One region of the Pseudomonas sp. WC2 genome, then DNA from elsewhere that is predicted to be linked to it. Evidence: riboswitches for the same ligand, from Rfam matches in the RefSeq annotation. Region 1 holds a riboswitch; each other region holds the start of a gene.
The links. Region 1 has a riboswitch for cobalamin ahead of ACQ4OE_RS05095 (TonB-dependent receptor plug domain-containing protein). Riboswitches for the same ligand answer to the same signal wherever they lie in the genome.
Positions count from the first base shown of each region.

Region 2: another riboswitch for cobalamin. It lies ahead of ACQ4OE_RS10045 (ABC transporter substrate-binding protein); the one in region 1 lies ahead of ACQ4OE_RS05095 (TonB-dependent receptor plug domain-containing protein).
Region 3: another riboswitch for cobalamin. It lies ahead of cobO (cob(I)yrinic acid a,c-diamide adenosyltransferase); the one in region 1 lies ahead of ACQ4OE_RS05095 (TonB-dependent receptor plug domain-containing protein).
Region 4: another riboswitch for cobalamin. It lies ahead of ACQ4OE_RS02510 (CbtB domain-containing protein); the one in region 1 lies ahead of ACQ4OE_RS05095 (TonB-dependent receptor plug domain-containing protein).

Region 1 is NZ_JBOBDR010000003.1:262,974-270,828, forward strand. It holds gene ACQ4OE_RS05090 (autotransporter outer membrane beta-barrel domain-containing protein) at 1-1,574, opposite strand, end outside; cobalamin riboswitch at 1,740-1,945, shown strand; gene ACQ4OE_RS05095 (TonB-dependent receptor plug domain-containing protein) at 2,039-3,988, shown strand; gene ACQ4OE_RS05100 ((2Fe-2S) ferredoxin domain-containing protein) at 3,988-4,347, shown strand; gene ACQ4OE_RS05105 (ABC transporter substrate-binding protein) at 4,344-5,264, shown strand; gene ACQ4OE_RS05110 (PLDc N-terminal domain-containing protein) at 5,315-5,515, shown strand; gene ACQ4OE_RS05115 (zinc-dependent alcohol dehydrogenase) at 5,568-6,791, opposite strand; gene ACQ4OE_RS05120 (hemerythrin domain-containing protein) at 7,112-7,588, shown strand; gene ACQ4OE_RS05125 (PLP-dependent aminotransferase family protein) at 7,729-7,855, shown strand, end outside.
Region 2 is NZ_JBOBDR010000006.1:270,048-277,902, reverse strand. It holds gene psrA (iron-containing alcohol dehydrogenase PsrA) at 1-518, shown strand, start outside; gene ACQ4OE_RS10065 (MFS transporter) at 650-1,945, shown strand; gene ACQ4OE_RS10060 (LysR substrate-binding domain-containing protein) at 1,956-2,825, shown strand; gene phnX (phosphonoacetaldehyde hydrolase) at 2,898-3,725, shown strand; partial or broken gene ACQ4OE_RS10050 (Ppx/GppA family phosphatase) at 3,962-4,222, shown strand; cobalamin riboswitch at 4,265-4,458, shown strand; gene ACQ4OE_RS10045 (ABC transporter substrate-binding protein) at 4,601-5,614, shown strand; gene ACQ4OE_RS10040 (FecCD family ABC transporter permease) at 5,611-6,627, shown strand; gene ACQ4OE_RS10035 (ABC transporter ATP-binding protein) at 6,624-7,385, shown strand; gene ACQ4OE_RS10030 (GNAT family N-acetyltransferase) at 7,327-7,855, opposite strand, start outside.
Region 3 is NZ_JBOBDR010000011.1:181,736-189,590, reverse strand. It holds gene ACQ4OE_RS15735 (cobyric acid synthase) at 1-691, opposite strand, end outside; gene cobD (threonine-phosphate decarboxylase CobD) at 688-1,683, opposite strand; gene cbiB (adenosylcobinamide-phosphate synthase CbiB) at 1,676-2,584, opposite strand; gene bluB (5,6-dimethylbenzimidazole synthase) at 2,581-3,231, opposite strand; gene ACQ4OE_RS15715 (cobyrinate a,c-diamide synthase) at 3,228-4,610, opposite strand; gene cobO (cob(I)yrinic acid a,c-diamide adenosyltransferase) at 4,607-5,218, opposite strand; cobalamin riboswitch at 5,300-5,524, opposite strand; gene ACQ4OE_RS15705 (hypothetical protein) at 5,686-6,270, shown strand; gene ACQ4OE_RS15700 (PQQ-dependent sugar dehydrogenase) at 6,337-7,650, shown strand; gene ACQ4OE_RS15695 (C40 family peptidase) at 7,724-7,855, opposite strand, start outside.
Region 4 is NZ_JBOBDR010000002.1:105,415-113,269, reverse strand. It holds gene cobN (cobaltochelatase subunit CobN) at 1-2,160, opposite strand, end outside; gene cobW (cobalamin biosynthesis protein CobW) at 2,164-3,237, opposite strand; cobalamin riboswitch at 3,337-3,548, opposite strand; cobalamin riboswitch at 3,650-3,871, shown strand; gene ACQ4OE_RS02510 (CbtB domain-containing protein) at 3,995-4,192, shown strand; gene ACQ4OE_RS02505 (CbtA family protein) at 4,204-4,905, shown strand; gene ACQ4OE_RS02500 (cobalamin biosynthesis protein) at 4,902-5,315, shown strand; gene cobM (precorrin-4 C(11)-methyltransferase) at 5,397-6,143, shown strand; gene nfuA (Fe-S biogenesis protein NfuA) at 6,246-6,830, opposite strand; gene ACQ4OE_RS02485 (hypothetical protein) at 7,033-7,855, shown strand, end outside.

The DNA.
Region 1 (7,855 bases):
TTGAAGGCATTACCCGCCAGAATCGCCGCGCCCTGACCGTTGACGTCGATCAGCGGCCCGGTGAACGCAACGCTGACATTGCCGCCCAACGTCAGCGCCTGAATACCGAACGAACCAATCCCGGTGCCATCGCCAGAACCGGCGTTGGAGTGGGTGATGATCGTGCCGCCAGCGTTCACGTCCACCGTGCCGGTCGGTGACTGGGTCGAGGCATAAATACCGTTGGCGTTGCTGTTGAGGGTTTCGATGCGATCACCGCTGTAAACAACCCGCACGTTGCCCGCCGTCGAATCCACCCGAATACCGCCAGCGCCAAAACCGCTGGCAAAAATGTTGCCGGAATAATCGATGAGGACGTTGTTGTTTTCGGCGCTGACGATGATGCCGTAGCCGCGTGTGGTGTTGGGGTTGCCGAACACCGTGAGATTGCCGCTGCCGGTGATGGTGGCATCGCCGGGGCCGCGTTTGATGATGTAGATCGCCCGCGAACCGGCGCTATTGGCAGCGTCACCGACAGTGATCGCAGCATTGTTTTCAATGCTGATCGAACCCGTGGCGCCGACGTTATCGTTGGCGTAGATGCCGTGCGCGGCGCCGCCGGTGGTGGTGATCGCGCCGCTGTTGACGATGTCGATGCTGCCGACGCTGGAGAACGCGCGGATCCCGAAACCGTTGAGGCCGCTGGTGCTGAGCGTGCCGCTGTTGGTCAGACTGGTATTGCCCGCCCCGCCCTCGGTAAACACGCCGAACGCATTCATGCCGATGGCTTGGACATTGGCGGCGGTGACCACGGTGGTGTTGCCATTGACCGCGCGTGTATGGACACCGGCATGGTTGCCAATGCCCGCAGTCGGCAGCGTGTCGTCGATAATCGGCAGGCCGGCGGACAACGCATCATCGTTGTTGACCAGAATGCTCACCCCGGCGCCGACGTTGACGTTGGTCTCGCCACTGCCGGTGGCTTTGGTCCAGATGCCGTTGCCGCCGAGCAAGGTGATCTGCCCGCTGCCCTGATGGCTCAGATTGATCGCCCCGCCACCATTAGCGCTGACGTCGATGCCATCGTGTTCGTTGCCGACCACGGTGTTGAGGATGTTCAGCGTGGTGCCCGAGGTCACCGAAAACGTCGACAACCCAGTGCTGGCATTGGTGATCGCCAAGGCGTCCAGTCCACTGCCGCCAATGTTGACCGTGTTGGTGCCGCCGTCGACGGTCAGCGTCGCATTGCCGGTGGTGCCGATGACGTTGGCGAACACTGCGTTGGCCGCTGTCGGTGGCGTGCTGTCGACCGTCGTGCCGCTGAGGCTCAGCGTGGTGTTGGCGTTGTTGCCACGGCTGTTCAGCGAAGAGCCTGCGGTGGTGGTGATGGTGGTGCCCGCTTGAGTGCTGATCGAGGCATCGACACCGGCAGTGGGCAAACAGGTTTGCGAGACGTTATAAGCACCCGCCGCGAGCGGCCCGCAGGCTGCTTGGGCTTCACTCAACAGCAGCGCATTGGCCACGGCCAACAGCAACGCGTTACGCCTGAAATGGGGCGCGAATCCCGGAAAGGATTGGTGGCTTGCGCCTGTCATCGGAACCTCCTTGTTCAACCCTCAGCACTATTGGATGGCCGTTGTTGGCGCCACGGAAATATTGCGGTGATTACCGCTATAGACCTTAGTAGTTATTTCCAAAGTCGCAGCGCTCCGCGGACCTGGCGCTGGCAGGCAAGTTGACGAACGGTCTGTCGAATGTTCAGATGCCGGCCTGTTTCAGGTGCCCCCTGCCGCCGTGCTTGGGGTGAAACGGGAAACCGGTAGGTTCTGTTTGAACGAGTCCGGTGCTGCCCCCGCAACGGTATGCGCGTGATGCTTTCGATACACCACTGTGGCCAGACGGCCATGGGAAGGTGAAAGCCTCGATACGCGCGAGCCCGGAGACCGGCCTGGAATTTCGTTTGGCAAAATCCTGCGGTGGGCGGGCATGGGCCGGTGTCGGCGTGTGCGCGGTGCCTTCTCCTGCATGCTCTTCTGCGAAGATCCTTTTCGAGAAGACAATGATTCGACGTTTCAACACCTCTGTTCCAACCCTTCTGTTCAGCTGTGTGTTCAGCTGTCTGTTCAGCCCTGCTCTGCTGGCCGATGACGCACCGCTGGAACTCAATCAGCAAATCGTTTCCGCGCCGTCAGTGGAGTCCACCACCGTCGCCGATATGGCGCACTACGGCAGCAAAGTCGAGATCGTCAGTCGCGAGCAGATCGAACGCGCCGGCCCCAGCGCTGACGTCAGCCGCGTGATGCAGATGTTCATTCCCGGCCTGTATGTCGCGCCGAAAAACGGCCCGTTCGACTACGGCACCTATTCGCTATTGGGCGGACGCAATGACGACACGCTGATCCTGCTCGACGGCGTGCGCCTGAATAACCGTCTGTACGGCGGTCTGTACCTGGACACCCTGCCGGCCAACGCCATCGAACGCATCGAAGTGCTCAAGGGCGGGCAGAGTCTGTTGTTCGGCACGCAAGCCGTCTCCGGCGTGATCAACATCGTCACCCGCAGCCCGCAATCGCGCAAAGGCGCCGGTGAGGTGAACGTCGGCGTCGATACGTTTGGCGGCACCACTGAAGATGCGCGGGTCGAGAACATTTTCAGCAATGGCTTCGGCGATCTCGGCTTGCTGGCGTACGTCAGCCACAACGTCTCCGATGGCTACCAGCCCTATCGCAACAGCGACCTGAAAAACGTCAGCGAGAAGAACCGCGCCTACGAAGTCACCACGTTTGGCGGCAAGGCGATCCAGTCGTTCGGCGATGATTCGCGGCTGGAATTGTTCTACCAGTATGCCGACGCCAACCTCGATTTCGCTCGCCCGGTCGACAACCACAAAACCACCAACGACCGCGTACAGCAGATCGCCACGGCGACCTTCGAACAGAACGTCAACGAGCGCCTGAGCTACTTCGTCAAAGGCCACATCAACGATTGGGACACGCGCTACACCCGGATCAACAACGTCGAGGGCGGTGGCACCAAAGTCATCAACCACAACGACTATTGGGGCTTCACCGATTGGGGCGTGCAGGCCGAAGGCAAAGCTGAATTGTCCGGCGGGCATGTGCTGGTGTTCGGTACGGACAACCAATGGTTCAAGGGTCAGGACGATGTGCTGATCATCGACAACGACAAGGCCGAAGCGCACGCCGTTTACACGCAACTGCGCCCGCAAATCGACGCCCTGCCCGACTGGCACCCGAGCATCGGCGTCCGTCATGAAGCCATGGGCGGCGGTGATAGCGCCACGGTCGGCATGCTCACTTCGCTGTATGACCTCAACGACCATTGGGCCCTGCGCGGCCAGTACGGCACGGCGTACAAACTGCCGAACGCCGAGCAACTGTTCGTCAACGAGCCGGGCGACGAGATCGGCAATCGCAACCTCAAACCGGAGAAAAGCCGCAACGCCGAACTCGGTGTCGATTACAAAGGCCTGCTGCTCGACCGTGAGTTCAGCGCCAGCGTGACCTTGTTCAAACGCAAGATCGACGACCTGATCACCCTCGACGATATCCAGTGGGTCAACGGTCAGGGCCAGATCCAGATGCGCGGTTTCGAGGCCGACGCCAAACTCGCGCTCAACGATCAATGGAGCCTGCAAGCGGACATGACCCGCAACCTCACCGAGTCCCGCGACGGCGTGACGATCAATGACATTCCAAGCTTCTTCGCCCGTTCGCGGGTCGGCTACGAGTCGGAGACGCGCATGTGGGGCGCCGGCGGTGCGATCCGCTATATCCGCGACGTGATCAGCTCGAAACACGTCGAATACGGCCACTATTCGGTGGTCGATGCCGACGCCTATCGCTACCTCGACCATGCCCATCAGCACCGCGTGAGCCTGTTGGTCGAAAACCTGTTCGACCGCGATTACGTCACCAGCCGCTCGAGCAACGTCGACAACCTTGGCCGGCCATTCACCTCCGAAGTACGTTACACGTACCGCTTCTGATGAGTGACATCCAAACCGTCGACGGTGTCGACACGCACCCGGACTGGTCGCATGTGCCCGAGCATGCGCGCCACGTGTTCATCTGTACCGGCCCGCGCTGCACCCAGCGCGGCGCCCAACAGTTATGGAAGACGTTGCGCCGGCATTTGCTGGCGCACGATCGCATCGAAACCCCCGGCGGTGTGTTGCTGACGCGCACGCACTGTCAGTTTCCGTGCAACCTCGGCCCGGTGCTGACGGTGTATCCGGACGCCTGCTGGTATGGCGTGCACAGCGACGAAGATGTGCAGCGATTGGTCGAGCAGCATCTGCTCGGCGGTGAAGTGGTCGAAGATCTGCTGATCAAGGCGCGGCCATGAGATCGCTCGTATGCTGGATCGGCGCCCTGCTCTGTTCATCGCCAGTGCTGGCCGACAGTTATCGCAACTGCGGCGAAACCTGGAGCGTCGCGCGGCCTTCGCGCATCGTCGCGCTGAATCAGCATGCCGCTGATCTGGTGCTGGCGTTGGGCGCCGGTTCGTCGTTGGTGGGCGTGGCGTATCTGGATGACACCGAGGCCGGTCAGCGGCCATCGGAGTATTTCGGCGTGCCGGTGATCGCCCGGCAATACCCGGCCAGCGAAGTGCTGTATGCGCAGAAGCCGGATCTGGTGATTGGCGGGTTTGCCACGGCGTTTGGTGATGGCGTGACCTCGCGCTCGGGACTGGCGCGCAATGGCGTGGGTTCGTATCTGCTGGAATCCGCCTGCAACGGGCATTCACTGGATTACTTCGCCCATGTGCGCAATGACCTGCTGACCCTCGGCAAACTGCTGCACAAACAGCCCCAGGCACGGCAATTGAGCGAGGCGCTGGACGCCGATCTCGCCCGCGCCCAGGCACTGGCCGCGCCTGGCAAACCGCTGTCGGTGTTCTATCTCGACAGTGAAGTCAAAGGCCTCGATTCAGAAGGCCAGCGCGGTTACGTCACCACGCTGTTGGCCGCCGCTGGCGCGCGCAATGTGTTCGCCGAGATAAACCAGTATCGCGTCACCGTCAGCAGCGAAACCCTGCTGGCCAGCGACCCGGACGTGATTCTGCTGGCCGACGCCGACTGGTCGCCCGCCAGCCGCAAGCGTTATCTGCTGAAACACGACCCGGTGCTCTCGCAGCTGCGCGCCGTGCGCGAAAACCGCTTGATCGACATTCCCTTCACCCACCTGCTGCCGACCGTCAACAGCGGTCGTGTGGCGCTGGATCTGGCCCGAAAGCTAAGCGTGCTGGATAAAAAGAAATGAACCCGCCGCCGCTCACGCCACCTAACGCACAGACCAACAGGAGGTAGCCAATGCAAATCGAAACCGTGTGGATCGTACTGGCGGCAGTTCTTCTGCTAATCGAACTTTGGGCCATCAATCGGGTGCGCAAGAGCGAAGGGAAATCGAGCAATAAGGGTGTGTGGATCGTGTTGATCGTGTTTGTGCCGCTGTTTGGCTTGATCGCCTGGGCCTTGGCAGGTCCGAAACACATCAGTCAGCGTTCGGCGTAAAGCCTGTCGGCGCGGGGCTTGCACTCGGCAAAGCCCCGCCCGATCAGGTTATTCAGGCGGGCACCAAGGGCGGCATTTCTTCCATTTGCGCCAGCGGCACATCACTGCTGCCTGGGGTCAGGATGACCTTGCGGCAGTTTTCCTCTTTCTTGTCGAAGATCCGATAACCCTCGGCGACCTGCTCTAGCGACATCCGGTGGGTGATGATCGCTTCGGGCTGTAGCCGTCCGGTCTCGATGTAGTCGAGCAATTCCGGCAAATAGCGCTGCACATGGGTCTGGCCCATCTTGAACGTCAGGCCTTTATCGAAGGCATCGCCAAACAGAAATCCATGAATGAACCCCGAGTACACGCCCGGCACGCTGACTACGCCGCCGCGACGCACGGCTGCAATGCACTGGCGCAACGCCTTGCCGCTGCTGCCCTCGAGCTTGAGCTTGGCGAGAATGGTTTCCGTGGTGCTGCCCTTGGCCTCAAAGCCTACCGCATCGATCACCGCGTCCACGCCGCGACTGCCGGGCGTCTGGCGAATAATGGTGTCTGCCGGGTCATCGTCGTCATCGAAGTTGATCGGGATCACGCCGTAAGTGCGTTGCGCATAATCGAGCCGGTACGGGTGGTGATCGACCATGAAAATCCGCTCGGCACCGAGCATCTTGGCGCACGCGGCACTGAGCAAACCAACAGGCCCTGCGCCGTAGATGGCAACGCTTGAGCCCTGGCCGATACCGGCATTGATCACCGCTTGCCAAGCGGTAGGCAAGATGTCGGAGAGGAACAACACCTTCTCGTCAGACAGCGTCCCGGGCACCTTGAACGGGCCGGTATTGGCTTTGGGTACGCGCACCAGTTCGGCTTGGCCACCGGGAATGCCGCCGTACATGCGGCTGTAGCCGAACAACGCTGCGGGCGGCGGAATGATCTTTTTATTCATCGCGCCGCCGGGGCCGCTGTTGGTTGTTTCGCAAGCTGCATAGAGTTCTTGCTGGCAGAAAAAACAATCACCGCAAGCAATCACGAACGGAATCACCACGCGGTCGCCGCGCTGTACCGCCGTCACTGCCGAACCGGTTTCCTCGACCACGCCCATGAACTCATGGCCGAAAATATCACCGTGCTCGACGGTCGGAATCTTGCCGCGATACAGGTGCAGGTCAGAACCGCAAATCGCCGTGGCCGTCACTCGCAGGATGATGTCGTCGGGCGCTTCGAGTATGGGGTCCGGGACGGTTTCGACTCTGACGTCATGGGCGCCGTGATAGGTCATTGCTCGCATGGTGAAATCCTCGTTCGCTTGACTGAAATGGCTGCTGTTCTCAATACGGCAGAGCAATGCCAAAGCGAGTTCAGAAGGCTTTTGCAGATTCGGATCAGCGGCGCCCAAGGGCGGCAAAGCGGTGATCTGCACTGCCGGCAACGCCCTGTTCATGCAGGCTGCACGAAGGCATTTTGCCGGCTGATGGCGTAACCCATTGATCCATAGCGACAGCGCGTAAGCCATGAACATGGCACAACAAATGCGATGGATTGAGAGCATTCACAGCGCCGTGAGACAACGCGCCTGTGTTCACTCCGTGACAGCAGAGGCCACTCAACATGAACGCCATCGACCTTCTCAAAGCCGATCATGCAAAAGTCAAAGACATCCTTAGCCAACTGAGCGACTCGACGGAGCGGGCGCTAAAAAAACGCGTCGAACTGTTGGGCAAACTGGAAATGGAAATTTCGATCCACACCCGCCTCGAAGAGGAAATCCTCTACCCCGCCTTCAAGGAAGCCGGCAGCAAGGAACAGGACATCATGTATTTCGAGGCCAAGGAAGAACACCGCACCGTCGACTCCCTGGTGCTGCCTGACCTGAAACTCACCGACCCCGGCACCCCGGAGTTTTCCGGCCGGGTGAAAGTGGTCAAAGAGCTGCTCGAACACCACATCGAAGAAGAAGAAACGGAAATGTTCCCGCAAGCGAAAAAGCTGCTGGGCAAGGAAAAACTCGAAGAACTGGGCCTGCAGATGGAGGCCATGAAAGCCACCTGCAAAAAGGAAATGGCCGCCGGCAACATGGCGGCGTAACCCTGCCCCAAGCATCATGGCCCGGCGCTTGCCGGGCTTTTTATTGGTGACGAACACGTGTTTTGCGCAATGTAGTACCGTTGGCCATCAGCGACAGGATTTGCTGGGCAGCACATGGCTGACAATCAAGGAAAACAGCGTTGACGGAACACACCGATACTTCGTTCGCCTATCAAGCGGTCTACCACTACCTCGTCGGTCTGATCGACGCCGCCCGTGGCCAGCCCGAGCAAAAACTGCCGTCCCTGCGCCAATTGGCCCTGCGCC
Region 2 (7,855 bases), on a different contig from region 1:
GGCTAGACGCGCTCTCCCATGCGCTGGAGTCGATCTGGAACGTCAACGCCAATCCGGTTTCCGACACCTTCGCCATCTCGGCGATCGAAGACATTCTCGAGTGCCTGCCGAGCCTGCAAAAAGACTTGTCGAGCCAGGAACTGCGCACGCGCATGGCACTGGCGGCGCTCAAGGCCGGCCTGGCGTTTTCCAACACCAAAACCGCGCTGGCGCATTCCATTTCCTACGAGATGACCTTGCGCCATGGCCTGCCCCACGGCATTGCCTGCTCCTTCACCCTGCCGCTGGTGCTCGGTCTGGCGTGGGGGCATGACGCTACCCGCGACCGCGTCTTGCAGCGGGTGTTCGGTGAAGACCTGCCCAAGGCTCAGCAGCAGTTGCGCGAATTCCTTCATGCCTTGGGCGTGAAAACCGAGTTTGCCGACTATGGCGTCTCGGCCAAGGACGCCGAAGACATCATTCACTTGGCGATGCAGGGCGCACGCGGCAAGAACTTCATTGGTTGCCAAGCCGCCTGACGCCGCCCCACACCTGAACAACCCAAGCACAGCCGGCGGCGCAAAACGCTGCGGTGATTTCCTGTCGCACCAAAAAAGAGTGCACCCGCCGACGACACCCAGCGGGAACCCACAACAATAAGGAAAAGATCATGAATCGTGCCCAAACAATGCCTGGTCTCGCCGTACGCTCTGCCTCGTTCCGGGTCGCGCAGTGGCGCATGCTGCTGGCAGCGATGTTCTGTTACCTGTTTTTCTACACCGGGCGGCAGACCTTCGGTTTCGCCATTCCGGGGATTCAGGCTGAATTCGGCTTGAGCAAGGAAACCCTCGGCTGGGCCTCCGCCGCGATGCTTTGGGCTTATGCGATTGGTCAGGCGATCAACGGCAACCTCGCCGATAAGTTCGGTGGCCGGCGCATCATGACCCTCGGCGCAGTGCTGTCTTGCGCGGCGAACTGGGTGACCAGTTTTGCCGGCGGTTTCACCAGTCTGATCCTGCCGTGGGGCGTCAACGGATACTTCCAGGCCTTGGGCTGGGCGCCGGGCGGTCGGCTGATTGCCAATTGGTGGGCGGCGGGTGAACGCGGCAAGGTCTATGGCTTTTACACCTTCGCCGCCGGTTGCGCGTCGATTCTGTCGTACGTTACCTCCATCGTCGTGCTTGAAGTGCTGCAACTGGAATGGCGCTGGATCTTCCGTTTGCCGGTGCTGCTGATGCTGGCCGGCGGGATCATTTTCTATCTAGTCGCCCGTGAACGGCCGCAGGATCTGGGCTTCGAACCGGTAGGCGATACCGGCGTGGCCAACGCTGACGACAAACATCAGGAAGCCGCGCATGGCGAAGTCGAGACCTCGGCGCAACGCTATAAAGCCGTTCTGAAGAATCCGCGCCTGCTGATCGCCGCGCTGTCACTGGGCTTTCAGAACGCGGCGCGCTACGGCTTGATCGTCTGGGTGCCGGTGCACTTTCTCGGCGCCAACTGGAAAAGCGGCGACAGCATGGTCGATCCGAAATGGATCACCGTCGCCCTCCCCGTCGGCATGGCGGTTGGCGCGTTGAGCAATGGCTGGGTGTCGGACAAGCTGTTCGGCTCCAAGCGTTATCTGGCGATCATGCTCTACATGTTCCTTGGCGCCGCGACGAGTTTGTGGATGTGGAGCCTGCCGCCCCAGAGCGTGATCGGCCTGGTGGCGCTGTTCCTTTGCGGCTTCTTCGTCTACGGCCCGGCCTCGAGTTTCTGGGCGCTGTGCCCGGATCTGGTCGGTGCCAAACGCGCCGGCACCGCGACCGGGATCATGAATTTTTCCTCCTATCTGTTTGCCGGTCTGGCTGAGCCGATGATTGGTCGTTTGCTTGACACCACGGCAAACACGTCTCTCATCTTCATAGTGGTCACCAGTGCCTGCCTGTGCAGCGCGGCGGTGGCATTGTTCATCCGACGCTGACGGGGCTTGCATGTACCAGTATCACAAGTGGTTGCGTTCGTTTCATGCGGTGGCCAAGACCGGCAGTTTTACCCTCGCGGCGGAATACCTCAGCGTCGGCCAGCCGACCGTCAGCGAGCAGGTCAACGCGCTGGAAAAAACCTTCTCGGTCGAACTGTTCCATCGGCGCGGGCGCTACATCGAGATGAGCGCTGCCGGGCACAAACTCTACGCGATCACTCAAGGCCTGTTCGGCCAGGAAGATGAGGCTGTGCAACTGCTGCAGAGCTTCAAGCAACGTAAAAACGGCATGCTGCGCCTGGGTGCGGTGTCGCCGCCGATTGCGATGAACCTGACCTACGAGCTGATGCAGCGCCATCCGGACATCGAGTTGGAAACCTCGTTTTCCTCGGAAAAGGAAACCCTTGCGCGGTTGTTCAACTTCGATATCGACGTGGCGATTCTGGCGTTGTCGGAATTCGATGAGCGCTTCCACACGCGGCTATATCACCGCTATCCGATTATTGCCGTGGTGCGCGATGACCATCCGTGGGCCAGCCAGTCGCAGGTTCACATCAGCGAAATCAGCCGCGAGAAATGGGTGATGCGCGAGCAAAGTGCGCGCACCCGGCAACTGGTCGAAGAAAGCTGCAAGCGCCTCGACATCGAACTCAATCGCGTCATGCAACTGAACAGCCGCGAAGCCATCGTGCATGCGATCGTCAAAGGCATCGGCATCGGGTTTGTCTCGGCGGTCGAGTACGCCGAAACGCCCGGCACCACGCCGATCACTTTTGTCGATCACCCGTTCTTCATCGAATACCACCTGTGTTGTCTTGGCATCCGTCGCAACCGACCGGTGATTGCCGAACTGTTCGACTCAGCGCCGCCCATGAATTGATCACCCCTGACGCCCACCGCCGACCCCTGCCTTGAGGGACGGCCAACGCTTACCTGAAAACGGAGATTGACCATGCAGTACCAACAACCGACTCACCTGCAAGCCGCGATCCTTGACTGGGCCGGCACCGTTGTCGATTTCGGCTCATTTGCGCCGACGCAGATTTTCGTCGAAGCCTTTGCCGAGTTCGGCGTCGCGGTATCGCTGGAGGAAGCGCGCGGCCCGATGGGCATGGGCAAATGGGATCACATCCGCACGTTGTGCAACCTGCCGCAGATCGCCGAGCGTTATCGCGCCGCGTTTGATCGCTTGCCGAGTGACGACGATGTGACAGCGATCTACGAACGCTTCATGCCGTTGCAGATCGAGAAGATCGCCCTGCATTCGGCGGTGATTCCCGGTGCGTTCGAAGCGATTGCGGCGTTGCGCGACAAGGGTTTGAAGATTGGTTCGTGCTCCGGGTATCCGGCGGTGGTGATGGCCAAGGTTGTCGAGCTGGCGCGAGAGAATGGTTATGTCGCTGACCATGTCGTCGCCACCGATGAAGTGCCCAATGGCCGGCCGTATCCGGCGCAGTCGTTGGCCAACGTGATTGCCTTGGGCATCGATGATGTGGCCGCGTGCGTCAAGGTTGATGACACCTGGCCGGGGATTCTTGAAGGGCGTAGCGCGGGGATGTGGACGGTGGCGTTGACTTGCTCGGGGAATGCGCTCGGATTGACCTACGAACAGTTCAAAGCGTTGCCGTCGGATCGTCTCGCGGAAGAACGTGAGCGCATCGGCAAGATGTTCGCGCCATCGCGTCCGCATTACTTGATCGACACCATTGCCGAGCTGCCTGAAGTCATCGACGACATCAACGCACGCCTGGCGCGCGGCGAAACCCCGCAAGCCTGCTGACACCTGATCGTTCCCACGCTCTGCGTGGGAATGCAGCCCGTGACGCTCCGCGTCACTGGACGCGGAGCGTCCCTAGAGCCGTTCCCACGCGGAGCATGGGAACGATCAGCGGTCTCGCTCAAATCCCAGGCAAAAAAAAGCTGCCAAAACTGGCAGCAGAAACTTTAAGAACACGCGATGTATTGACCTCAGCATAGGCGCTGAATCATGACAGTGTCATGACAGTCACACCTTCGCTCAAGGCCAATCGGCTCAATGACTACGGCCAGGACGGCATTACCTACGGCGGACTGCTGCGCCTGTCGCTGCTTCTGCTGAAGGTGAGCAACGTCCAACAGCTCAAAATTGCCGGCCTGCAACCCTATCGCCAAAGCATTCTGCCCGCCGGCCTGGTGCTGATGCTGGCCGCCTTCAAAGTCTTCGGCATCGCGCAGATGGCGCCGTCTGAACCGGGCCTGCGCCTGGGCGTATTGCTCGGGTTGATGAACCGCCATTAATCCTCGTCCCGACAGATTCGTCTCCCCTTCAGCGGCCTGATCGACTACCATGCCGCCGCCGGTTTCCACACGGGATTAATAGGGAATCCGAAATGCTTGCACAGCATCAATCGGAACTGCCCCCGCAACTGTAGGTGCTGAGCCTGCTCCACGACTGCCACTGGGTGAATCCCGGGAAGGCCGGAGCGCGGCGATGACGCATCAGTCAGGAGACCTGCCGGCACAGTGACTGACTAACCGGCGGGGTGTCCGGGAAGGACATCGTGCCGCGCGTCTTTGATCAAATGCCGGCCTTGCGCAGGTTTCCCTGACCGCGTTCGAAGGTGTGTTTCCAATCCGTACCCCCCCGCCCCGTACGGAACCCTTGGAGACTGCCCCATGCTGCTGCCTCGCGTTGCTACCCTCATCACCGGTCTGAGTCTTTGCGCCTTGGCTCATGCGGCACCGACGGTCTATCCCCTGACGCTTGAGAACTGCGGCAGCACGCTGACTTTTCAGCACGCCCCAGCACGTACGGTGACCATCGGCCAGGCCGGCACGGAAATGCTCTACGCCATGGGTCTGGCGGATAAAGTCGTCGGCACTTCGCTGTGGTTCAACAATGTGCTGGATAAATACAAGGCGCAGAACGACAAGATCGAACGCCTGGCGGATAACGAACCGAGCTTCGAAGCAGTCATCGGCAAGCGCCCGGAACTGGTTGCCGTGGAGCTGGAATGGATGGTCGGTCCGCAAGGCGCGGTCGGCACTCGGGAGCAGTTTCATGAACTGAAAATCCCCACCTACCTGCTGCCCTCCGATTGCGAGGCCAAGGACAATCTGGTCGGTGCCGACGGCACGCGGCTGGCGCCCTTCAGCATCGACAGCATTTACAAAAGCGTGAGCCAACTGGCGCAAATCTTCGATGTGCAGGATCGCGGTCAACAGCTCAATGGCCAGCTCAAGGCCAGCCTCGCCAAATCCATCGCCACCGCCCAAGGCAAACAGTTGAAGGACGCCAGCGCATTGGTCTGGTTCTCCAGCGCCGAAATGGACATCGAGCCATTTGTGGCCGGGCACAAAGGCATTCCCGATTTCATGCTCAGCACCCTCGGCGTGCGCAACGTTGTGAAGTCCGACGAAGAATGGCCGACCGTGGGCTGGGAAACCATTGCCAAGGCCAACCCGACCTTTCTGGTGATCGCGCGCATGGATCGCCGCCGCTTCCCCGCTGACGACTATGAAAAGAAACTCGCGTTCCTGCGCAGCGACCCGGTGACACGCAACATGGACGCGGTGAAAAACAACCGCATCATCATTCTTGATGCCATGGCGATGCAGGCCAGCCTGCGCATGTTCGATGGTCTGGAACAACTGGCCACGGCCATCAACGGCTATGACCTGTCGAAATGACTCAGCGATTGATCCGAGTACTGCTGGCGTTGGCGATCCTCTCGGTGGCACTGATCGCCGGCGTGGCCATTGGTGAAACCTCGATTGAACCGAGCATCGTCCTGCAAGTGCTGGCCAACAAACTGTGGGGCGCCGGACATGTGCTCGACCCCATCGACGAAGGCATTGTCTGGAACTATCGCCTGACCCGCGCGCTGGTCGCCGCGGCCTGCGGCGCCGGGCTCGCAACGTGCGGAGTGATTTTGCAGTCGCTGCTGCGCAACCCGCTGGCCGACCCGTATCTTCTGGGGATCTCCGCGGGCGCCTCGACCGGGGCGGTGATGGTCGCGTTGCTCGGCGTCGGCGCTGGCGTTATCTCGCTGTCGGTCGGCGCCTTCGCCGGCGCCGTGATGGCGTTCGTGCTGGTGATTCTGCTGGCGCGGGTCAGTGGTTCGGCCAGCGGCACCGGGCAAATCATTCTCGCCGGCATCGCCGGTTCGCAGCTGTTCAACGCATTGACCGCATTTCTGATCACCCGCTCGGCCAGCTCCGAACAGGCGCGCGGGATCATGTTCTGGCTGCTCGGCAATCTCGGCGGCGTGCGTTGGCCGTCGGTGTGGCTGGCGGTGCCGGCGGCTTTGTTGGGGCTGGCGGTGTGTCTGTGGCATCGGCGCGCACTGGATGCGTTTACCTTTGGTGCGGATTCGGCGGCATCGCTGGGCATTGCAGTGCGGCGCGTGCAGATTCTGCTGATCGGTTGCGCGGCGCTGGTGACGGCGGTGATGGTGTCGATTGTCGGCTCGATCGGCTTTGTCGGTCTGGTGATTCCCCACGCCGCGCGCCTGTTGCTCGGCACCGGCCATGGCCGACTGTTGCCGGCCAGTGCCTTGGGTGGAGCGGTGTTTCTGATTGCCGCGGACGTGTTGTCGCGCACGTTGATCAAGGGTCAAGTGATTCCGGTCGGGGTGATCACGGCGCTGGTCGGCGCGCCAGTATTTGCCTTGATTCTGGTTGGCCGCAGGTCCGCGCGATGAACAGCGTCCTGAGTTGTAGCGGATTGAGCTTCAAGGTGCGCGGCGCCGAACTGCTCAACGGCGTCAGGCTTGAGGTCCGGCGTGGCGAAACCCTCGGCATTGTCGGACCGAATGGCTCGGGCAAATCGACGCTGCTGAAACTGCTCGCCGGGCTGCGCGAACCGAGCGCTGGCGAGGTGCTTATTGACGGTCAGCGTCTGGGTAAAATGCCCCGCCGACGCATTGCGCAAACCCTCGCGGTGGTCGAGCAACAGGCCGACACCGACGACGGCATCCGCGTGTTCGACGCCGTGGCGCTGGGGCGCACACCGTGGCTGTCGGCGCTGCAACCGTGGTCAGCGGCGGACGATGCCATCGTCGAGCAGGCGCTGATCGATGTGGACGCCCTGCACCTGCGCAATCGTCTCTGGCGCAGTTTGTCCGGCGGTGAACGCCAGCGCGTTCACATTGCTCGGGCACTGGCTCAGCGACCGCAGATGCTGTTGTTGGACGAGCCCGCCAATCACCTCGACATTCAGCATCAATTGAGCATTCTCAACGTGGTGCGAACGCTGCCGGTGACCACGCTGATCGCCTTGCATGATCTCAATCAGGCGCTCAACTGTGATCGACTGGCGGTGCTGGAGCGCGGGCGACTGGTTGCTCTGGGCAAGCCGCTGGAGGTGCTGACGCCTGCGCGACTACAAGATACTTTCGGGGTCAGGGCGCATTACCTGACGGACCCGTTTGATGGCGCGCAGATCCTGCGTTTTCATTGATGCTCTTGTGCATGTGCGTGGTCTGCCACACCGGGTCAGAGTCGACATCAGTAATCGAGAAGCCCTGCCGCTGCCAAAACGCGATGGCACCCGGCAAGAATGGATGCGTGTGTAAATAGACCACCTCGACACCGTCGGCGCGCGCGTACTCTTCGAGTGATCGATACAACGCACCAGCCAACCCCGAACGCCGCTGCGATGGCAGGACGAACAGACGCACGACTTCCACCACTTTGCGGTCGGGATAGCCAAGGTGCGGGAAGCGTCGGTCATAGGGCAGATAGCCGATCGAGGCAACGATCTGTCCGTCATGACGAGCAATCAGAAAACGCCCCTGCCCGTGGAGATAAACCTCGGCAAAACGCGCCAGATCGTCAGGCGTGCCCGCAGCGCTGAGCTTAGGGAAAAGTTCGGCACGGGCCTTGAGAGCGAAATCCAATACCTCAGCAATATCTGCCTCGGACACGGCC
Region 3 (7,855 bases), on a different contig from region 1:
GGTGCAGGTCCATCACGTACGGCAGCACGCCCACTACAGGTTTGCCGGTGCGCTGTTCCAGCCAATCGAGGCCCGGTTGCAGCAAGGCGATGTCGCCACGAAAACGATTGATAATGAAACCTTTGACCCGCGCCTGTTCGCTCGGCGAGAGCAGTTCCAGCGTGCCGACCAAGTGGGCGAAAACGCCACCGCGATTGATGTCGGCAATCAACAACACCGGGCAATCCACCGCTTCGGCGAAGCCCATGTTGGCAATATCGCCGGCGCGCAGATTGATCTCGGCCGGCGAGCCTGCACCTTCAACCATGACCAGCGGGTAGGCGGCGCTCAGTCGTTGGTGAGACGCCAGAACCGCTTGCATCGCGATGGCTTTGTAGTCGTGATAGGCCACCGCATTCATCGACGTCACCGCGCGACCATGGATGATCACTTGGGCGCCGGTGTCGCTGTTCGGTTTCAGTAGAACAGGGTTCATGTCGGTGTGCGGCTGAAGAAACGCCGCTTGCGCCTGCACCGCTTGCGCGCGGCCGATCTCGCCACCGTCCGCCGTCACCGCGCTGTTGAGCGCCATGTTCTGCGGCTTGAACGGCACGACCGCGATGCCCTGACGGGTCGCCCAGCGACACAGCGCGGTGACCAGTGTGCTTTTGCCGGCATCGGAAGTGGTGCCCTGCACCATCAGGGTGGTCATGGGTTGTCGTCCTTGGTGAAAGCGATTAACGCCTGTTCGAGACGCGCCTCTTCAACCGCATCAGCCGGCAGACCGAAACGCAGGCTGCTGTTGTGGGTGAAGATGCGCAGAAGAATGCCGCGTCGGGCCATGAACTCGTGCAGCGCTTGCGCTTGATCAGTGATCAGCCACTGAAACAACGCGCATCCGCCCTGGGGTTTGAAGCCGTAGCGTTCGAGCAACGATGCCAGCCGTTCGCTCGCTTCTTCGCTACGAATACGCTGGCGTGTGTGGTTTTCCGTGTCTTGCAGGCACGCTTGGCCGAGCACCCGCGTCGGCCCGCTCACCACCCACGGCCCGACCTGCTCGGCGAGCAACCGGAGCAACTTGCGCTCGGCCAGGACAAAACCCAGACGCACGCCGGCGAGACCAAAAAACTTGCCGAAGGAGCGCAACACGATCAAACCGACCTGATGCGCATGCGGTGCCAGGCTCAGTTGCGGTGTGTTATCCATGAACGCTTCGTCGACCACCAGCCAACCGCCGCGCTGGGCCAGTCGTGCGTGCCAGTCGAGCAGTCGCGCGGGGGTCAGGCTCAGGCCGGTCGGATTGTTCGGGTTGACCACCACCAGCACGTCGAGGTTGTCGAGAAAGAATTCGACCTCCTGCTCCTGCACTTCGCGCACGATGTAGCCACTGCGGCGCCAGGCCTCGGCGTGTTCGGCGTAGCACGGCGACAACACGCCGACCTTGCCGGCGCGACGCAAACGCGGCAGCAACTGGATAGCCATCTGCGAACCGGCGACCGGCAGCACCTGCCCCGCGCCGTAGTAATCGCACGCGGCTTGCTCGAGACCGTCATCGGTCTCTGGCAAACGTGCCCAGGCGCGCAGCGGGATTTCAGGGATCGGAAATGGCCACGGCGCCAGACCGCTGGACAGGTCGAGCCAGTCGGCCTCGGCGATGCCGTAATCGTGTGCAGCCTTGCGCAGCCGGCCACCGTGCTCAAGCATAGAATTCAGCCCCCACGCAGAGAATCAGCAGCCATAACCATACCCCGCGCTGGACCAATTGCCAGCCACGGTCGATGGAATCGGCATCGGCCGGAGCGCCCTCGCCCAGTTGCGGACGCTCATGCAGTTCGCCGTGGTAGATCGCCGGGCCACCCAATTCCACACCCAGTGCGCCAGCGCCTGCGGCCATCACCGGGCCGGCGTTGGGGCTGTCCCATTGCGGCGCTTGTGTACGCCAGCACTTCAACGCAAGTCGGGTTTTGCCGAGTAGCGCGTAGGTCAACGCCACCAGACGTGCAGGAATGTAGTTCAACACGTCGTCGATTTTCGCCGCCGCCCAACCGAAACGTTCGAAGCGTTCATTGCGATAACCCCACATCGCGTCGAGGGTATTGCTCAGGCGGTAGAGCACCACGCCCGGCGCGCCGGCGACGACAAACCAGAACAGTGCGGCGAATACCGCATCGCTGCCATTCTCCAGCACCGATTCGGTGGCGGCGCGGGCGACGGCGGTGCTGTCGAGGTCATCAGTCTGACGGCTGACCAGATAGCCGACGCGCTTGCGTGCCTCGTCCAGATCATCCGCGCGCAATGCAGCGGCCACCGGCGCGACATGCTCACCGAGGCTGCGCATGCCGAGCGCGCAATACAGCGCGAGAATTTCGACCACCCAACCCACGTACGGCGCCCAGGAAAACGCCGTGGCGAGCAAGGTCAGCGGCAGCACCGCGATCACCCACGCGGTGACGCCATGGCTGCGCCAGCCACGCCCACCGGCGTTGAAACGTTGCTCGATGCGCCCGGCAAAATTGCCGAACGCCACCAGCGGATGCCAGCGTTTCGGTTCACCGAGCAGCGCATCCAGCGCAACCGCAGCGACACTCAACAACGCCACACTCATTGACTCACTCCCCAATAATTTTCGTACAGCAACTCATTGAGCGGACGCGCCCGCGCCCACCCTTCGAGTACCAGCATCGGCGCCGGATAGAATTCCTTGACCGGGCCCAGGCACAAAACGGCCAGAGGTTTAGCGCCTTGCGGCAATTTCAGCAGATCGGCCAACGCTTGTGGCTCGAACAGCGAAACCCAGCCCATGCCCAAGCCTTCGGCACGGGACGCCAGCCACAGATTTTGAATCGCGCAAGACAACGAGGCCATGTCCATTTCCGGCAGTGTGCGACGGCCAAAAATGTGTTTGTCGCGATCATCCATCAGCGCCGCGACCAGCACTTCAGCGCAGTCGTGGATGCCTTCGACCTTGAGTTTCATGAACTCATCACTGCGCTCGCCGAGGGCTTCGGCGGTGCGGATGCGCTCATCTTCGACGAGGTTCTGGATTTGGCTGCGCAGGGTGCGGTCGCTGATGCGGATGAAGCGCCAGGGCTGCATCAGGCCGACGCTTGGGGCCTGGTGAGCGGCTTCCAAGAGTCGGCGCAGCAGATCCGGCTCGACCGTGCCACCGGTGAAGTGGCGCATGTCGCGGCGTTCGGCGATGGCCCGATACACCGCTTCGCGTTCGGCCTCGGAGAATGCGTTGTCGGTCATGGCCCTTTCGCGAGCAGGCTCGCTCCCACAGGGGTTAGGTGATCCAATGTGGGAGCGAGCCTGCTCGCGAAGGCGCCCTCAGGATCAGGCAGAAACAGTGCAGCGACAGCCACAGGATTCGACGGAAAATAAAAGTGCACGTAAGAAGCCGTCATCCGCCCCTCACGATAAACCGCCTCGGCCCCGCGCCCGCCATTCGGGCTCAAACCCCGCGCAATCGGCGCCAGTTCGGTAGTCGTCAGCGAATGATGATACGTGTGCCCACGCAACGATCCTTCCGGCAGATCCACCGCTTGCAACGCCAACGCCGCCAGACGCTTTTGCATCACCGCGTCGCCCTTGAGCAACCCGACCAACTCGGCGCGAGTGCCTTCAACATCCGTCAACGAACCGAGCAGATACAGCATCCCGCCACACTCAGCGAGCAACGGTTTGCCCGCTGCATGATGCGCTCGGATCGCCGCAACCATCGACGTGTTCTGTGACAACGCCACGTGATGCAATTCCGGATACCCGCCGGGCAAATACAGACTGTCCGCCTCCGGCAATTGCGTGTCGCGGATTGGCGAGAAGAAGCTCAACTCGGCACCCATCGCGCGCAACAGATCGAGGCTCGCGCCGTAGGTGAAGGCAAACGCCTCATCCCGGGCGACGGCGATTCGCACATTCTTCAACAGCGGCTCGACGGCGATGACGTCAGGCGCGGCGAATTCCACGGCCGGTGGCAGCGCTACCTCGCAACTGCTGGCGAGGGCATCGGCGGCAGCGTCGAGACGCACATCGAGATCATTCAATTCGCTGGCCTGGACCAGGCCGAGATGGCGACTCGGCAGTTCGATGCCGGTCTCGCGAGACAACGCGCCGTACCAGCGCAGACCTTCGGTGAGACTGCCTTCGAGCAGTTGCGCATGGCGCAGAGTGCCAACGCGGTTGGCCAACACACCGGCAAACGGCAGATCCGGCTGATACTTCGCCAAACCCAACGCCAACGCCCCAAAGGTCTGCGCCATGGCAGTGCCGTCGATCACACCGAGCACCGGCACACCGAAGTGCCGAGCCAGATCGGCGCTGGACGGCGTACCGTCGAACAGACCCATCACGCCTTCGATCAGAATCAGATCCGCCTCGGCGGCGGCTTCCCACAACAGCCGACGACTTTCCTGCTCGCCGACCATCCACATATCCAGTTGATACACCGGCGCACCGCTGGCGCGCTCGAGGATCATCGGGTCGAGAAAATCCGGGCCGCATTTGAACACGCGCACCTTGCGCCCCTGATTGCGATGCAAACGAGCGAGTGCGGCGGTGACGGTGGTCTTGCCCTGACCGGAAGCCGGCGCGGCAATGAGTACCGCCGGGCAGTGACGTGGTTGATTCAAAGTTCGACGCCTTTCTGCGCTTTGATGCCTGCCTGGAAGGCGTGTTTGAGCATGCCCATTTCGGTGACCGTGTCGCCCATTTCGATCATTTCCGGCTTCGCCGCGCGACCGGTGACGATCACGTGCTGCATCGGCGGACGGGCCTGCAGATCGCTGAGCACCTGATCGAGATCGAGGTAGCCGTGCTTGAGGGCGATGTTCAACTCATCGAGCACCACCAGACCGATCGACGGATCACGCAGCAACTCACGGGACACGGCCCACGCGGCTTCGGCGGCGGCGATGTCGCGCTGACGGTCCTGGGTTTCCCAGGTGAAGCCCTCGCCCATCACGTGGAAGCGCACTTGCTCGGGGAAGCGGCGGAAGAACAACTCTTCGCCGGTGCTGTTGCGGCCCTTGATGAACTGCACCACGCCGCACTGCATGCCATGGCCCATGGCGCGGGCGAGCATACCGAACGCCGAGCTGCTTTTGCCTTTGCCGTTACCGGTCAGCACCAGCACCAGGCCGCACTCGTCAGGCGAGTTGGCGATGCGTTCGTCGATCACGGCTTTTTTGCGCTGCATACGCGCCAGGTGGCGTTCGTCGCGCTCGGGGGAATCAGTCATGGGGGAGCTCTCCGTTGGGGCTGGATAACGGCGGGCAGGCAAAAGAATAGACGGCAAAAAGCCTGGCATCGCCCACCGTGATGCCGCTGGATGGATCAGGCCGGTCTCCGGGCTCATGAGCGGCGTCTGCCTGACTGCGCGCCTTCCCGCTTTAAGCAGTGGCATTCGACGCAGCTTTTACTCATTTACCGTTGCGGGGGCAGCGCCGGGATCGTGATCGTTCTTCGCTTGAAGACAAGCCTCACCGGCTTCCCTGTTTCACTCTGTCGACCGCAGCCACAGAGCACCTGAAACAAGCCGCGAAGGTTAGAGGGTTGGGGGTGGAGCGTCAATTAAAGAGGCGGCCAGCGGGCGAATAACTGCCGTCGATCAATTATCTGCCGCCAATCTTGTGCCATGCCGATACAAATGATATCAAAGAGCCATGCTTTTCCCGAAAAGCCACTACAACAATAAGGATGATGACGATGCAAGGCATGATCATCAGCAACCCGCGCCTGGAATTCCTGCGCCCGATGCTTGAACGCTGGTTTGACTGTATCGACCGCTACAACGCCGTGCGCGGCGACAGCGACACCCCTTACTGGCATGACGAGAAAGCCAATCTCGGATTGCTCTCGGCAGCCGCCTGGATGGCCGAGCTGGTCACCCTGAACGACACTGCCACGCGCAAACAGAATGAAGAAGGCGAGCGCAATGCCCGCGCGGATCTGTTCATCGCCGGCGCCGAAGATCGGGTGTATATCCAGGCCACACAGCGCTGGCCTCGGGTCAACAATCTCAACCTGACCCAAGCCCTCCTCGACATCACCAGCGATGCCAAACGCATCAGCTTCGCCAGCGACCTTAAGCTCGGCTGCCTGTTTGTCGCCCCGCAAAAAGCCCAACACAGCGCCAGCCCTGAAGAGCTGCAGGACATGGTTGATGACCTGCAAAAGGAACACACCTGCGCGGTTGCCTGGTATTTCCCCTACGCCTACCGAAAATTGCGCAGCGAAGCGGGCAACTATCACCCCGGCATTGCCGTGCTGTTCAAGGAAGCACGCGGCTAAGCAGTTGAACCATCGGGCTTGCGCCCTCCTCTATGATTAAGAATGCATTCATAGGGAAGATCAGCAATGCGCAAGCCCCAGCTCGTTTTTGTCATCGCCTTCGCCGGAGGACTTGCCGCCTGCGGTGAATCCTCCAGCCTGCAAGTCTCCGACGGCACCGGTCCGTCCCCGAAGTTGCCCGAACCAAACAAAACCCTGATCCCGACGGTGAACATCGCCCCGGCGGTCGGCTGGCCCGAGGGCGCCAAACCAACGGCAGCGGCCGGCACGCAAGTCGCCGCCTTCGCCGAAGGCCTCGACCATCCGCGCTGGCTCTACGTGCTGCCGAACGGTGACGTACTGGTGGCTGAAACCAACGCTCCGCCGAAACCCGACGACAGCAAAGGCATCAAGGGCTGGGTCATGAAGACCGTCATGGGCAAGGCCGGCGCCGGCGTGCCGAGCCCGAATCGCATCACCCTGCTGCGCGATGCCGACCACGATGGCGTGGCCGAAACCCGCACGGTATTTCTGCAAAACCTCAACTCGCCCTTCGGCATGACCCTGGTCGGCAATGATTTGTACGTCGCCGACACCGATCGACTGTTGCGCTTCCATTACGAGCCCGGCGCGACCGAGATCAAGACGCAGCCGATCAAGGTGACCGATCTGCCCGGCGGCACGCTGAACCATCACTGGACCAAAAACGTTATCGCCAGCAAGGACGGCAACAAGCTGTATGTGACTGTCGGCTCGAACAGCAACGTGGGCGAAAATGGTCTGGATAAAGAAGAAGGTCGCGCAGCGATTTGGGAAGTGGATCGGGCGACCGGCAATCACCGGATCTTCGCCTCAGGCATCCGCAACCCGAACGGCTTGGCGTGGGAGCCCACCAGCGGCGCGCTGTGGACAGCGGTCAACGAGCGTGACGAAATCGGCAGCGATCTGGTGCCGGACTACATCACCTCGGTCAAGGACGGTGGTTTCTATGGCTGGCCGTTCAGCTACTACGGCCAACATGTGGATGTGCGCGTCGAACCGCAAAATCTCGACCTGGTGGCCAAGGCCATCGCCCCGGATTACGCGGTCGGCCCGCACACCGCGTCGCTTGGTCTGACCTTCGCCGAAGGCAACACCTTGCCAGCGCAATTCAAGGAAGGCGCCTTCATCGGCCAGCACGGCTCGTGGAACCGCAAACCGCACAGTGGCTACAAAGTGATTTTCGTGCCGTTTACCGGCGGCAAACCGAGCGGTACACCGGTGGATGTACTGACCGGATTCCTCGACAAGGACGAGAACGCGCTGGGCCGCCCGGTAGGCGTGGTGATCGACCCCCAAGGTGGATTGCTGGTGGCGGATGATGTGGGCAATAAAGTGTGGCGAGTGTCGGCCACCAAATAACTTATTGCCTGGCACAAAACACTGTGGGAGCTAGTACAGCTAGCTCCCACAGTGGATTTCTGAGTAGTTTGAATTACGGGTTATGCGCCAGATGCTCTGGCTGCAATACGCGCTTGGCACTCAGGTAAGCCTTCTGCCAATACGCCTTCGACAGGCTGTCCAGCTTCACCGTGCCACCCGTGGCCGGCGCATGCACGAAGCGCCC
Region 4 (7,855 bases), on a different contig from region 1:
CGGAATCCGCAGCAGCGCCAGCAACGTATCGATGCGCAAGCGCCCGCTCGGCGACTCACCGAAGATGTGCAAGCCATCGCGGATCTGCGATTCCTTCAGATCACACAAATAGGTATCCAGACGCGGTAGCCAGATCGCCGCATCGGCGTCGCTGTCCAGCGCGGCATCAAGCTGCAGTTCCCGATCGATCTGTGTGTCACGCACCAGTTGCAGAATATCGCGCTGCAACTCACGGGCACGGCGCGGATCGAGCAGTTGCGCCTCGTAATATTCGTCGGCCAACAGTTCCAGATTGCGCAACGGCCCGTAGTTTTCAGCGCGGGTCAGCGGCGGCATCAAGTGGTCGATGATCACCGCTTGCGTGCGCCGTTTGGCCTGGGCGCCCTCGCCCGGATCGTTGACGATAAACGGGTAAATATTCGGCAGCGGCCCGAGCAGCGCGTCCGGCCAGCAGTTTTCCGAAAGGCCGACGCCTTTGCCCGGCAACCATTCGAGGTTGCCGTGTTTGCCGACGTGGATCACGCCGTGGGCGCCGTAGGTGTTGCGCAACCAGAAATAGAACGCCAGATAAGCGTGCGGCGGGACCAGATCCGGGTCGTGATAGACCGCACTCGGATCAACCTGATAACCGCGCGCCGGCTGAATGCCGACGAAGGTCAGACCGAAGCGCAGCCCGGCGATCATCATGCGACCGTCGCGGCACATCGGATCGTTTTGCGGCGCGCCCCAACGTTCGACCACCGCCGCACGATTGGCTTCGGGCAGCGCGTTGAACATCGCTAAATAATCGTCCATCGCCAGGCTTTGCTGGCACGGGCGCAGGTCAATGGTGTCGAGGTCGTTGCTGACGCCACCGAGCAATTGCTGGATCAACTCGGTGCCGCTGTTGGGCAACTCTGCGCTGATCGGATAGCCCTCGGTTTGCAACGCGCGGAGGATATTCAGCGCTGCTGCCGGCGTGTCGAGACCGACACCGTTGCCGATGCGTCCGTCGCGGGTCGGGTAGTTGGCCAGAATCAGCGCAATGCGTTTTTCGCCGTTCGGCACCCGCGCCAGATCAATCCAGCGTCGCGCTAGTTCAGCGACAAAATCCATGCGCTCAGGCTGGGCGCGGTAGCAGACCACATCGGACTGACTGCGCTCGCTGCGCCAGGCCAGATCCTTGAAACTGATCGGCCGGCTGATGATGCGCCCGTCGAGTTCCGGCAAGGCAATGTGCATCGCCAGGTCACGCGGGCCAAGGCCCTGCTCGCTGTCGCGCCAGCCGGGCTCGTTGTCCTGCGCGCAGATCGCCTGAATCACCGGAATATTGCGACGAAACGGGCGCAGATGCGGCGCCTCGGGACTGGATTGAGCGAAACCGGTGGTATTGAGGATTACCCCCGCCTCGACTTCGTCCAGCCAATCCTCCACCACTGACAGGCAGCTGGGCTCTTTCAGACTGGCCACCGCGATCGGCAGCGGATTGAGCCCCGCCGCTTGCAGGCGCTGGCAGAAAACATCGATAAACGCCGTGTTCGCCGCTTGCAGGTGTGAGCGATAAAACAGCACCGCCGCGACCGGTTGCTCAGGCAGCCATTCGGCTTGCCAGTCACTCAGTGCGGCGGTGGGTTTGTTCGGGTGGTAAATCGCCGTGCGCGGCAATGCTTGAGGCTCGGCCCACGGGTAATCGCGGTCGAGCCAACGGCTGGCCATGCATCGGAAGAAATCCAGCGCATTGCCCATGCCGCCCTGACGCAAGAACTGCCAGAGCCGGTCGCGATCCTCGGCATTGACCGTGCTCAAGTCGCTGAGCTCCGGATCGGGACGGTCGTCGCCCGGCACCAGAATCACCTGCACACCGCGGTCGGCCAACTCGATCAAACGCTCGACGCCATACCGCCAATAAGCGATGCCGCCGTGCAGGGAAATCAGAATTACCTTGGCGTGACGCAGCACTTCGTCGACGTACAGATCGACCGAAGCGTGATTCTGCACCTGCATCGGATTGGCCAGACGCAGGCTCGGATAATCCTCCGGCAACTGCTGCGCAGCCTCGGCGAGCAGCGCGAGACTGGAGTCGCCGCTGCACAGGATCACCAGCTCGGCGGGGGTTTGTCCAAGGTCGGCAATATTGTCATCCGAGACGAAACCGCCGGGCTGGGTCCTGAGCAGGTGCATGGCTTAAACGCTGAGCGCGGCGCGCAGTTGCGCTTCGAGTTGTGCGGCGTCGAGTTCCTGACCGATCAACACCAGACGCGTCACGCGCGCTTCATCGGCGCCCCACTGACGGTCGAAATGCTTGTCGAAACGCGTGCCCACGCCCTGAATCAGCAGACGCATTGGCTTGTTCGGGATGGCGGCGAAACCTTTGACACGGAGGATGCCGTGCTGGACCACCAGTTGCGTCAGCGCGTCGAGCAGCAGGCTTTCGTCAGCTTGCGGCAGTTCGATCGAGATCGAATCGAAAGCGTCGTGATCGTGGTCATCGTGGTCGTCATCGCCTTCACCGTGGTGGTGATCGTGATGGCTGTGACGGCTGTCGATGTGCTCTTCTGAACCGGCGCCGAGGCCGATCAACACGTCCAGCGGCAGACGACCGTTGCTGGCTTCGATGATTTTCACCGCTGGCGGCAGCTCTTCGGCGACTTCAGCGCGCACGCGAGCGAGGTCTTCCGGGCTGGTCTGGTCGGCTTTGTTGAGGATGACCAGGTCGGCGCTGGCCAGTTGGTCGGCGAACAGCTCGTGCAGCGGCGATTCGTGGTCGAGGTTCGGGTCGAGTTTGCGTTGCGCATCGACCTGATCCGGGAATGCCGCGAAGGTGCCGGCCGCCACGGCCGGGCTGTCGACCACGGTGATCACTGCGTCAACGGTGCAGGCACTGCGGATTTCCGGCCACTGGAAAGCTTGTACCAGCGGTTTTGGCAGGGCCAGGCCCGAGGTTTCGATGAGGATGTGGTCGAGGTCGCCGCGACGCGCGACCAATTCGCGCATCACCGGGAAGAATTCTTCCTGAACCGTGCAGCACAGGCAGCCGTTGGCCAATTCGTAAACACGGCCAGTGGCTTCTTCTTCGGTGCAACCGATGGTGCATTGCTTGAGGATTTCACCGTCGATGCCCAACTCGCCGAACTCGTTGACGATCACCGCGATGCGACGGCCCTGAGCGTTGTCGAGCATGTGGCGCAGCAAGGTGGTTTTGCCCGAGCCGAGGAAGCCGGTAACGATGGTGACGGGGAGTTTGGCCAGTGTTTTCATCGGTATGCCCTTTGGCAAGCGGCGGGCATACGGGACGAGAACCGGCAACGCGCGTGCGCGCCGGAAGCGTTCGCCACCGGATCACCCCGCCCGGTTGTAGTGAGAATCTGTGACGAGGCAGGTCTCCTGGCTGACGGTGTTCAGGCGTGGGGCCTGGCGTTGGCTGCGCCTTCCCGCTGGCTCATCAGTTGAGCTGGCAGTGGCGTGGCAGCGAACATCACCGTTCACAGTTGCGGGGGCAGCCGCGGCATTGACCGCGTTCCCTTCTTAGCTTCGGCGTGGGCCGAAGAACCTCGAAGGCGCAAGGCTACGCATGGCTTGCTTATGGGTCAATGTTGGATTGGGGGCATATCCGTTTACCGCAGCAACGGATCCAGCCACAAAATTGACTAAAATCCCCGAGCCATGCTCTCCTACACACCTTGTTACGGGTGCCCTTCACAGGGTGAAACGGGAAACCGGTGAATCATGTGCTTTACTCAAGCCCATGTCAGTCCGGTGCTGCCCCCGCAACGGTAAGCGAGCGAAGCGTCAAAACCACTGTGCCAGTAAGGCATGGGAAGGTGACGCTTGCAGGTCGGCCTGACGCCACCCCCTCGTGAGCCCGGAGACCGGCCCGCAACACACAGTGCGCATCGTGCGTCGCTGAACATAACAAACCCGCGGTGGGCGGGCGCTGTTCGAACCCCTGCGTGCTCGTCACGCCGGGGTTTTCATGCGCTCTAGATCACCCGCTGACACTCCAGAGGGAAGCGCCATGTCGATCATCAGCAGCACCGGCAGCAACACGGACAAAATCGCCAGCACGGCCACATTGAGCCAACGCCTGACCGCCGCGATCTTCGCGTCGATTCTCGGCGCCAGCCTGGTCTATTTCGCCGGTTTCTCGCACATCGAAGCGGTGCACAACGCCGCCCACGATACCCGCCACAGCGCCGCGTTCCCGTGCCATTGAGACCTGCCGACATGATCAAGCGTATCGCGCAAACCGCAGGTTTCACCGGTCTGCTGGCCGCCCTGCTCCTCACTCTGCTGCAAAGCTTCTGGGTCTCGCCGCTGATTCTGCAAGCGGAAACCTTCGAGAAAGCCGAACCTGTTGCCGAGGTTCATGAGCACGCCGCCGGCACCGCCGCGCATACGCACGATGCCGAAGCCTGGGAGCCGGAAGATGGCTGGCAGCGCGTTGTCTCGACCACCGGTGGCAATCTGGTGGTGGCCGTGGGTTTCGCCCTGATGCTCGCTGGCCTCTATACCCTGCGCGCACCGACCAAAACCTCGCAAGGTTTGCTCTGGGGTCTGGCCGGTTACGCCACGTTCGTCCTCGCGCCGACCCTGGGCCTGCCGCCTGAATTGCCGGGCACAGCCGCTGCGGATCTGGCCTCGCGTCAGATGTGGTGGATCGGCACGGCCGCTTCGACTGCGGTCGGACTGTCGTTGATCGCGTTCAGCCGTCACTGGCTGATGAAGATTCTCGGCGTGGCGATTCTTGCCGTGCCGCACGTGATCGGCGCACCGCAACCGGAAGTGCACTCGATGCTCGCTCCGGAAGCTCTGGAAGCTCAGTTCAAAATCGCTTCGCAGCTGACCAACGTGGCGTTCTGGCTGGCTCTCGGCCTGATCAGCGCTTGGTTGTTCCGCCGCAAAAGCGATGGTCAATATCACGCATGACCCATGACCGCGCAGCGCCGACCTTTGTCGTCGGCCTAGGCTGCCAGCGCGGCTGCCCGGCCAGCACGCTGCGCGCGTTGCTTGATCAAGCGTTGCAGGCCCATCGTATCGAACTGGCGGCAGTCAAGGCGCTGGCCAGTATCGATCTGAAGCGTGACGAGCCGGGTTTGCAAGAGCTCGCCGAGCAACTGGCCCTGCCCTTGCAATACTTCAGCAGCGAGGAACTGGCCAATTATCAGCTCAGGCTCAGTCACCATTCGCAGATCGCTTTTGAGCGTACGGGTTGCTACGGCGTCGCCGAAAGTGCCGCACTGGCACTGGCCGAACAGCTGATTCAAGCCCCCGCGAAACTGCTGATTTCCAGGCAAAAATACGCTCAGGCGACCCTGGCATTGGCTGGCGCTGCTTAAAATCCCGATAATCCCCGCCATCGATCATGAGCAATCTTCATCTGTAGGGATTGCCGAGCCGCTTTTTCAAAGGATTCAACGATGACCGTCTACTTCATCGGCGCCGGCCCCGGCGACCCGGAATTGATCACTGTCAAAGGCCAGCGGTTGATCCGCAGTTGTCCGGTGATCATTTATGCAGGCTCATTGGTGCCAGCGGCGGTACTCGAAGGTCATCAGGCCGAGACCGTGGTCAACAGCGCTGAATTGCATCTGGAGCAAATCATCGATTTGATCAAAACCGCGCACGCCAAGGGCCAGGATGTGGCACGGGTGCATTCCGGCGATCCGAGTCTGTATGGCGCGATTGGCGAGCAGATTCGTCATTTGCGTGAACTTGGGATTGCCTTTGAAATCGTCCCGGGTGTGACCGCCACCGCAGCGTGTGCAGCGCTGCTGGGCGCCGAACTGACGTTGCCGGACGTTTCGCAAAGCGTGATTCTGACCCGTTATGCCGATAAAACCGCGATGCCGGCGGGTGAAGGACTCGGCAGTCTGGCGCAGCATGGAGCGACCATGGCGATTCATTTGGGGGTCAATCATCTGGATAAGATTCTGGCCGAACTGGTGCCGCATTACGGCGCGGATTGCCCGATTGCGGTGATTCACCGGGCGACATGGCCGGATCAGGATTGGGTGGTAGGGACGCTGGCTGATATCGCCGGGAAGGTCGAGGCCAAAGGGTTTCGGCGTACGGCGTTGATTCTGGTTGGGCGGGTGTTGGGCAGTGAGGTGTTTAGCGAGTCATCGTTGTATCGCGCCGGGCATGCTCACATTTATCGGCCATGAAGGCCTTTTCGCGAGCGAGCTTGCTCGCGAAGGCTTAGGCAAAATTTACCCATAAAAAAACGGCGCTCACGGGGCGCCGTTTTTATGTCCGCAGCGAACACCTTAGTAGTAGGCGTTTTCTTTCTGCGTGTGGTCGGTGACGTCGCGGACGCCCTTGAGCTCCGGAATACGCTCAAGCAGGGTGCGCTCGATGCCTTCCTTCAAGGTCACGTCGGCTTGGCCGCAGCCCTGGCAACCGCCACCGAATTGCAGCACGGCGATGCCGTCTTCAACCACATCGATCAGGCTGACCTGACCGCCGTGGCTGGCCAGCCCCGGGTTGATTTCGGTTTGCAGGTAGTAGTTGATGCGCTCGTTGACCGGGCTATCGGCGTTGACCATCGGCACTTTGGCGTTCGGCGCCTTGATGGTCAGCTGGCCGCCCATGCGGTCGGTGGCGTAGTCGACAACCGCATCATCCAGAAACGCTTCGCTGAACGAGTCGATATAAGCGGTGAAGCTTTTTAGCCCCAGCGCCTTGTCTTCCGGTTTTTCTTCGCCCGGCTTGCAGTAGGCAATGCAGGTTTCGGCGTACTGGGTGCCAGGCTGGGTGATGAAGACGCGGATGCCGATGCCCGGGGTGTTCTGCTTGGAAAGCAGATCGGCCAGGTAATCGTGGGCGGCGTCAGTAATGGTAATAGCGGTCATGGAAACTCCTCGCAGGCTTGGGCGCAGTTTACGCCAAACAAGCCGCCGGACAAAGTCCTAGTATTTTTGTCGGGAAAGCATTCTCAATTGCGCTCGCTGTCTGGCACAGATTGACCGATGCGAGGTGGTATATAGATACCGCATGACAGCGTCTGACCTTCGATAACGTCGGCATCTGAATATCCGTTATCGAGTGTGATTCATGACCGCCTCCCCCGCTCCGGCGCCATCGACCGAAGCCCGTCAACACGCCTTGCTCAAACAATTGCTCGATCATCAGCTCGCACTCAAAGCACTGTTCGAGCAACAATCTGAAGCCGGCAAGGTGCTAGACGAGCTGCTTCGAACAAATATCCAAACGGCATTCCATGGTCATCCCCTGCCCATTGACCTGGACGCTGTGCATTGCGAAGAAATGCTCAAGATCAATACTCGGCCCGGCACGGCGACGTTCGTACCCGCCGATACGCCATCAAGACCGCTGTCCGCCCTGTTCACTGACAGCCCATGGGGCGGTGAGCATCTCGACGCGCCGAACCGCCAGTACCGATTCTTCGCCAAAACCAGCTACGACGAACCTGATCCCGCCGCGCCCAGCAAGGTGCGCAAGGTCAACCGCACGACGGGCAGTACACCGGCGTTCGAGGTATTTATCGATCAGCTGATCCGCCAGCCTGATCAGTGTTTCCAGACCCAACTGGAGCGCTTCTGGCAGGCGCCCTTCGCGCCCGACCAACCGACGACCCGGCGTCAGTGGCTGGCCGGTCACTTGGCCAAAGTCCTGCAAGCTGAGGTCGCCCTGCGCGTGACAGATGGCACGCTGGAAGCATCCAGCCAAGCGCTGGTCGATCACTTCGTCCGCCAGCCTTCCAGCCCGAGCCGCGCGAATCTGCCCGAACAACAGCGCCCTTGCGCCCTTGCCGTCAGCCTTAAAGGCCGAAATAACAAGCCCGACATCCCGTTGGTGGGAGCTTTCCTGCTCGCCAGCAAAACCCTGATGGGGGAATTCTCTGCTGCATCGGATC